Regions from separate parts of the Trichocoleus sp. FACHB-46 genome, predicted to be linked through region 2. Evidence: riboswitches for the same ligand, from Rfam matches in the RefSeq annotation. Region 2 holds a riboswitch; the other holds the start of a gene.
The links. Region 2 has a riboswitch for cyclic di-AMP ahead of ntrB (nitrate ABC transporter permease). Riboswitches for the same ligand answer to the same signal wherever they lie in the genome.
Positions count from the first base shown of each region.

Region 1: it holds a riboswitch for cyclic di-AMP, as region 2 does, so the genes downstream of both, H6F72_RS01850 (universal stress protein) here and ntrB (nitrate ABC transporter permease) in region 2, are expected to answer to the same signal.

Region 1 covers NZ_JACJOD010000006.1:349,702-353,797, reverse strand. Annotated here, with positions in the region: gene H6F72_RS31000 (tetratricopeptide repeat protein) at 1-1,539, shown strand, start outside; gene H6F72_RS01850 (universal stress protein) at 1,568-2,386, opposite strand; cyclic di-AMP (ydaO/yuaA leader) riboswitch at 2,535-2,664, opposite strand; gene H6F72_RS01845 (DEAD/DEAH box helicase) at 3,240-4,096, shown strand, end outside.
Region 2 covers NZ_JACJOD010000008.1:114,996-119,091, reverse strand. Annotated here, with positions in the region: gene H6F72_RS05295 (ABC transporter ATP-binding protein) at 1-457, opposite strand, end outside; gene H6F72_RS05290 (ABC transporter substrate-binding protein) at 497-1,921, opposite strand; gene ntrB (nitrate ABC transporter permease) at 2,026-2,877, opposite strand; cyclic di-AMP (ydaO/yuaA leader) riboswitch at 2,968-3,126, opposite strand; gene bchD (magnesium chelatase ATPase subunit D) at 3,541-4,096, shown strand, end outside.

The DNA of each region.
Region 1 (4,096 bases), on a different contig from region 2:
GGATTTCACTCAGAATCACCCGCCTCAGAACCGCAGCCGCTGCGTACGGTTGCTACAGAGCCTCAATCCCCATCGATTACCGCTCCAGCAGCGAACTCATCAGAGTTAGACAATGCACCTACAGAAGCTCCTCTTCCATCGATTGCGCCGGAACTTGTCAATTTAGTTCTGACAGCGGCAATTCAAGAGATTGGGGGGGCAACAGCGCTACGAGCCAATGCTCCGGTTCCGTCTCTCTCTCGTCTTAGTGCTACCTTGCCTGCCCCTTTAGTGGCTGCTCTAGAAGACTTTCCGCCTTTGCGGATGTTGCGGCATCTAGAGCAGTTACATCAACAACAAGCAGAAACTACAGGGTTAGCTGTCACCTATCGCACTCTTGGTAATTTTTATCGCGATCGCATTGAGCAAGGACACAACTCTCCTCAACAGTTAGCGATCGCCATTCAAGCTTATGAGCAAGCTTTAATTCACCTAGAAGAGTCTTCGGCTTTAGTTCCGGATATTCTCAACGACTTAGGCAATCTCTACTGGATGTTGTCCCGATTTCCGCCCAACCCGGAACAACGGTTGCCTTATTTAGAGCAAGGCATCGCGGCCTATCACCTGGCGCTGACTCAGGTAAGTTCTGAGCAGCAACCGCAATCCTACGCCATGATTCAGAATAATTTGGGAGCCGCCTATGGAGATTTAGCTCGCTACCGGGAGCCGATCGAGAACCTACAATGCTCGATCACAGCTTACGAGGAAGCGTTGCGACATCGCAAACCAGACGTAGAACCTTTGAAGTATGCTTCCACCCAAAATAACCTGGGTACGGCTTACTGGCACTTGGCACAACACCATCAACCTGCCCTACATCTGAAGCAGGCCATCGTTGCTTACACCGAGTCACTCAGCTTCTACAACCCAGAGCAGGAGCCGTTGCATTACGCCATGATCCAAAACAATTTGGGCACGGCTTATTGGAATTTAGCCCAGCATGAGCAACCGGAAGAGTTTCTCAATTTGGCGATTAGTTGCTACCGCATCGCCTTAATTTACCGCACCGTAGAAGTTAATCCTGCTGCCTATGCAGCGACTCAAAACAATTTGGGCACCGCTTATTGGCACCTGGCTAGCCGTTCCAAAGAACAACCAGAAGCTCAACAACAAGCTTTACGGTCCGCGATCGTAGCCTACGAAGCAGCTTTAGCCATCGTTGAACAAATAAACCAAACGCCTAATGGTGCTGGCGCTAAACTGACCTTTGACGTGTTCGCAACTCACAACAACCTAGGTTTAGCCCATTACCAAGTGGCAACCGATCAGGCGGGCGCTATTCCGGTGCCTGCTAAGTCTGCTCATTTAGAAGCGTCTCTGCGTCACCATCTGCAAGCATTACAAGGATGGCAGCACCAACCTGATTTTTACCAAACAGCGCTAGGCTATGTCCTGCAAACGGTACGGGCTTTTTACAGCGAGTGTGGTCTGCAAGGCCAGAACTTAGCGCTATCTCTATTACCAGGTCATTTATTACCTGAAATTTTGCCACGGCTCTAAGCACAACCGCTCTAGGCCCAAGCGGGACTTAGGCATCAAAGTAGCGATCGGGATGGAGAGAAGAGGGTACGCCCAAGACGGGACAAGGGCTATTGGCGCTCAAGGTTCGGACAATGGAGTTCTTGGGAGAGTCACAACCCAACCACAACAGCACTGCCGATTCTGCTTTAGCAACACTCCGCAATTCCTGAGCGACTTGCCCAAATCGTAGGTGCGTTTTCAGGGAACCACGCCACTCGTTAGCTAGACAGCGGGCTTGCCACAAAATTCGGTCTGCCTGCTCAAATTGGTCTACTTGGCACAGGGGGTAATTGCCAAATGGTAGCCCAGCATCTTCTAGGGTTGGTTCAGCTAGAGTTGCGATCGCGCCTTCCCGCTCCGAAGTGGCACTAGAGGCCGCACTATAAGTATCAGGTGCCACCAGTGCCTTAGATAGCTGCGCTTGGCGCTGAGAAGATTTCTTGCCCGTTCTGACCGGGCGAAAATCGGTTGTAGTGGGAATGCTATCTAGACAGTCAGTGGGATTGATGACATAGACCACCTGTACGGTCACTTGGCGACGAGTCGCTAAACGAGTCTGGTGAGCAATCCACAGGGTCAAATCCAAAGCGGTCTGGCTTTTGGGGGAGCTGTTGTAGCCCACCACCAAATTAATTTCAGCATCAGCTCCAGACGCTGCTTCTGGACGGTTAGCCTGGAGGTGCCGTTTAGTAGCCCGCCGAGCCTGACCTGGTAAATGCAGTTTACCGGACGAGCGATCGCCCTTGGGCCGCTGAGGCAACAGCAGAATTTGCTCGATTAAGTCAGTTGAACCCAGTGCGCCCTGTAGCCGCACCAACATTGGCATAATATTCACGATAAAAACCTCTCCAGACTACTTGTTTCGAGAGGTGGGCCAGGAAACAGACATCATCAACTCTGAGAGAAATCTCTTAGGGGAATCTGATATCTGCTAGGAGACCGCAATGACCGTTGCTATCAAAAGCCTGCGTCCTAGGTACTCCTCCCACTGCCGACGGAGTTAGCTGACGGGCTAAGACTGGAAGGTGTCTCTCTCAAATTAATCTTTGAGATTAGCCCCAAAAATCGGTTCCTCCGTTCCAGACGAAACAGCATTCAAGTTTTCACCTTGATGCTTATTAATCCGGATTAGGCTACCCACTGAATGTTTTAATGAACGCCTTTTTGATGTAAGAAATGCCATCAAAAGACGGTTCTATTTCAGAGCAAAGATTGTGCTCAGATGTGATTTAAATAACGTTAAGAAATCCTTCACCAACACGGTTGTATGAGGAATTCCTTATCCGAGGTTGATTGAACCCTTCATCCTTGAGACAATATAGCTCACGTTAAACCGCATGGTCATCTACCTAAAAGCAGTAGCCAAGTTTACGATCAATCAGATATTTGCCGCTGTATCCTCGGTTGCTATTCGCCAGAAATGTATGTATGAAGTGGCGATCGCGGTCTGATTTGCCCTAGATTAAGCTGAAGAATAGTCAAGCTTTAATCACAATCAATTATTAAGATTCTTGAAGGCGACAACTGAGTTGGCTCGACCTCCTCGTAAGGCGACGAGGTTGATCTTAGCAAACAGCTTTAGTAGCTGCGGTTTACAATTAAAAAGATGAATTGTAGGCCAATTTCTCGCGAAATTTTGCCTCTTGAGTATAGATCGCAACCTGATTGGAACTTAGTGCGTGAACGTTTCCTCTACTCTGCCAGAACTAAATTTACGAGAGCTGTTTCCCTTTGAATTAGATGCGTTTCAGTATCAAGCGATCGCGGCTCTGAATGCGGGGCGATCGGTCGTAGTCTGTGCGCCAACGGGGTCAGGCAAAACGTTAATTGGCGAGTATGCCATCTATCGCGCTCTGGCTCAGGGGCGACGAGTGTTCTACACGACTCCGCTCAAAGCATTATCCAATCAAAAGTTACGAGATTTTCGCGATCGCTTTGGCCCTGAGCAAGTCGGGCTGCTGACAGGAGATGTATCGATCAACCGGGAAGCACCCATTTTGGTCATGACGACCGAAATCTTCCGCAACATGCTTTACGGCACTCCGATCGGTGAAGTTGGCACCTCAATGGTCGGCGTAGAAGCAGTGGTTTTGGACGAATGCCACTACATGAACGATCGCCAGCGGGGCACCGTTTGGGAAGAATCAATTATCTACTGCCCACCAGATGTACAGCTAGTCGCGCTGTCAGCCACCGTTGCCAACAGCGATCAACTCACGGATTGGATTGGTCGGGTACATGGCCCCACAGAACTGATCTATTCAGATTTCCGACCCGTTCCTTTGCGCTTTCATTTCTGTAACCCCAAAGGCTTATTTCCTCTCCTCAGCCAAGATCAAAAAAAGATCAACGCCCGCCTCAAACCTAAAGGAGGCCGAGGCCAACGCAAGCGGGAAGACGAGCCTGGGCTGGCTTATGTGGTCAGCCAGTTGCAGCAGCGGGACATGCTTCCAGCAATCTATTTCATCTTTAGCCGTCGTAATTGCGATCGCGCCATTACCCAAGTCGAGCATTTATCCTTGGTCAACGAGGCGGA
Region 2 (4,096 bases):
ATTTGTCGGCGGCAGCAGTAAGATTCACCATCGCCAAATGTTCATTGACGATCTGCTGTTTCTCACGAGCAGGGACGCGCTTTAGCACCTCATCTACTGCTAAGCGAATGTTTTCCCGGACTGTCAGCCACGGCAACAAAGAGTAGTGTTGGAATACCATCATCCGCTCGGCTCCTGGCTTGCGGATTTCTCTGCCTTCTAGCCTAACAGACCCACCACTGGCCGTTTCTAAACCCGCAACAATCTTCAACAAGGTTGATTTACCGCAACCCGAGTGACCAATGACAGAGATGAATTCATTTTCACCAATGGTCAAGTCAATACCATCTAAAACGACAGACTCGCCCCCACCCGCTGTGGGATAAGCTTTGACCAAGTTCTCAATTACCAAGAAACCACCCGGATGAGTTGGGGTGCGACTATCAGACTCAGCAAACTGGCTAGTGGATTTGACCATGATTAACTCCGAAGCGGCTACGAGGTAAGGAACAAAACCTTAAGAGAGGAAAAATCGTTGGGGTGCGTTAGCGCGAATAGCAAAACTGTTGAGATAACCCACGGGATCGCTGGGGTCAAATCCCTTCTTATCAATAAATACTTCCGGTGACTCGACTTTGTAATCTTCTTGGGGAGAGGCGATCCCCATTTCAGCAGCAATCTCACGATATAAATCAGCTCGCCAACCTTGGGTGGCCAGTTCTTCGGCGTTCTTAGGAAATTCTTTGATTTGTCCCCAACGCGCTGCCTGTGTCATCAGCCAAATACTACGCGATCGCCACGGGAAGGTAGAGTGTTCGTTGGGTTGCTTGGGGATATTGTCAGGGATATCAAAGAAAATCGTGGTATCGAGTGAACGATCAATCCGCTCTTTGCCGTCAAAACCACCATAGTTATACTCCCCGATGATTGCAGGGCGGGTGAATTTGGGTTTCGCTCCCGTAAACGATCGCTCGGAAATGAGTTGAGCAACTTCAGCCCGATTTTCCGGTTTGCTGCAATACTGGCAAGCCTCAATCATGGCTTTGACTAAAGATCTGTAAGTTTTGGGATTTTCGTTGATGAACGATTCCATCACACCCAACAAGCGATCGGGGTGTCCCAACCAGATCTCCTTTCCCTGAGCAAAGGTAAATCCAACGCCCTCCTTTCCTTTACCCAAGGGGCTAATGGCACGGCTATTCCACGGCTCCGCCACCATGTATGCTTGCATTGCCCCAATCCGCACATTGCTCACCATCTGCGGTGGTGGAATAATGATGACGCGAAATTCCTTTAGCGGGTCTATTCCTGCGGCGGCGGCCAGATAGCGGACAAAGTATTCATAAATGGCAGAACTGAGCACCACTGCCCAAACCCGCTGCTCGGAGGGTTGATTCTCAAAATAGTTTCTGAAGTCGCGGCCAAAGGCTTCTAGGTCACCGTTGTAGTCTCGCCAGGGCCGAATGCCTGCATCCCACATTTTGCGATTCATGGTCATGGCGTTTCCGTGGCGATGAATCGTCATCGCGGCACAAAGCGGCGCATGTCTGGCTCCCTCAGCGCCAATCCGGGCGTTAGTTACGGCTCCAGAAACCACGGGAGCGGCATCGGTACGGCCAAAGATGATGCCATCGCGAGAAGTTGCCCAACTGGCTTCTCGGTTGAGTTTTACATTGAGACCATACTTCCGAAAAAAGCCTTTTTTCCAGGCGATCGCAAACGGCGCGCAGTCATTCACGGGCACATAGCCCACCGTGAGATCCGGTTTCTCTAGATCTTCTGGCCTGACTACCTGTTTGATAGCTAAAGCTTCTTCGGTTAAACCTTTAGCACTGCGATCGCCACTAATGCTACAGGAGGCAAGAGTCGTGCCTACCGCAGCAGATCCCATCCCCTTAAGAAAATCTCGTCGGGTCCATTGATGCTCAAATGTATCGCTCATAGTCGAAAAAGTTTTTAGCAATTAGGTCAGAGGCTATTTGACGACTGCTGTTCACTATTCAAATCGCCTCCTAGCCCCCCAATTCTGGGGGAATTGGTGAGGGTCTAGAAATTAGTGCCCGGTGTAGTGCGATGGGTGACCAGCTGTTCTACCTTGCTAACGGCGTAGTCGAGCAACAATCCTGTGACACCAATGACCAAAATCGCGAGGAATACTGAGTTCAAGTTCAAGCGGTTCCACTCATCCCAGACAAAAAAGCCAATCCCAATACCACCTGTGAGCATTTCTACAGCCACAATCACCAGCCAGGCGATACCCAAACTGATCCGTAGGCCAGTAAAAATATAGGGTAGGCTCGCAGGCCAAATGATTTTAGTAATGCGCCGCCAACGAGGCATCTCTAAGACTCGTGCCACATCAATGTAGTCTTGGGACACGCTAGAAACACCCAACGCAGTGTTAATAATGGTTGGCCATAAAGAGGTAATAAAAATGACGAAAATGGCCGAAGGATCAGCCAAGTTAAAGATAGCCAAGGCGATCGGCAACCAAGCAAGCGGTGAGACAGGTTTAAAGATTTGAATCACCGGATTGAGCGCCATCATAGCGGGCTTAGACATGCCCACCAAAAAACCAATTGGGATCGCTACGATCGCTGCCAAGAAAAACCCTAGGATCACTCGGCGTAGGCTAGCTAGGAGTAACCAACCAATGCCCAAGTCACCTGGGCCGCGCCGATAAAATGGATGCAAAATGTAATCCAAATTAGCGACTAAAGCTTCTGGCGGGGTCGGCATTAAGTCAGGATTAAAGATGGCTGCCAACCACCACAGCAAGATAATGCCTAAAAACCCGAGTGCGGGCAGTAGAACTGTATCTCGAATTAAAAGTGGTTTAGCTCGTCGCCAAGCTACCTGTCCTGCAACCGCGATTGCAGCAAGATTGAGTTGAAGCATGAATTTATCTCAGAGTCGAGGCAGGTACAAGTAAGTCGTCGCTATACCAACCAAGGACACTGAAAAGACCAGATTAAAAAATGCTGATCTTCAGTCTCCTCCCAATGCCGACGGAGTTAGCTGACGGGCTAGGACTGAGAGATGTCCCCCCTGGCTGCTTTTTAGAAATAAAGCTTGCTCAAGATAAGCCCCAAATTTTGGTTCCTCCGCTCCAGTTCTTAACTCTAAAGCTTCCGGCTTTAAATAAAGCGATCGCACTTTTAGACGCTGGATTAGGCTAACTTACTTATTGAATTCCCCGCAGTCTATCACTAGTTTTTGCGATCGGCAATCATTCTTGAGATGGAAGCAAAAAATTGTTACTAAATCATTGAATTCCAGGGCTAAGAGCGACTTTCAGGAGTCAGTTAGAGGTTAATTAAGATAGTAGTAAAAGCTACAGTCAACTAAATATAAAACTAATTTTCCTACCATTAAGAACGAGTAATTCTATTAAGAATTAACTCCCTAACTCTAGGTTTAGTAACTCCTACCACGCTTTTTATTTATAGTAATTTGAGAGCATTTAGACAAAATTTCCGTTGAGGATCAAGAGCGATCGCGTGAGTTCTGGCCCCGGTTCCTTGTTATGCTGAAACACTGGACTCGCTATTGATCGAAACCATGCCTGCGCTGACTAACCCGTCGATTACTGCTTTTCCTCTCGCCGCTGTTGTGGGCCAAGAAGCCATCAAGATGGCGTTGTTACTAGCTGCCATTGACCCTGGCTTGGGTGGCGTAGTGATTGCAGGTCGTCGAGGCACCGCCAAGTCAGTCATGGCGCGGGCAATTCACGCCCTGTTACCCCCCATTGAAATCGTCAAAGGCTCCGCTTGCAACTGCGACCCCAACAATCCCCGCGAGTGGGATGACCAACTACTGCTTGAAGCCGCCAATGGTCAGATGCCTGTAATCGGGGGTCAGCCGCTTCCCTTCACCGAAGTCGTTCCTTCACCCTTTATCCAGATTCCGCTAGGTGTGACTGAAGACCGCTTGCTCGGTTCGGTTGATGTCAGCCAGTCAATCAAGCGTGGGGAAACCGTTTTTCAGCCCGGATTGTTGGCTGAAGCGCATCGTGGCGTGATGTATGTCGATGAAATTAATCTCCTAGACGACCAAATTGCCAATCTCCTGTTAGGCACCCTGACCGAAGGACGCAACCAAGTGGAGCGGGAAGGTA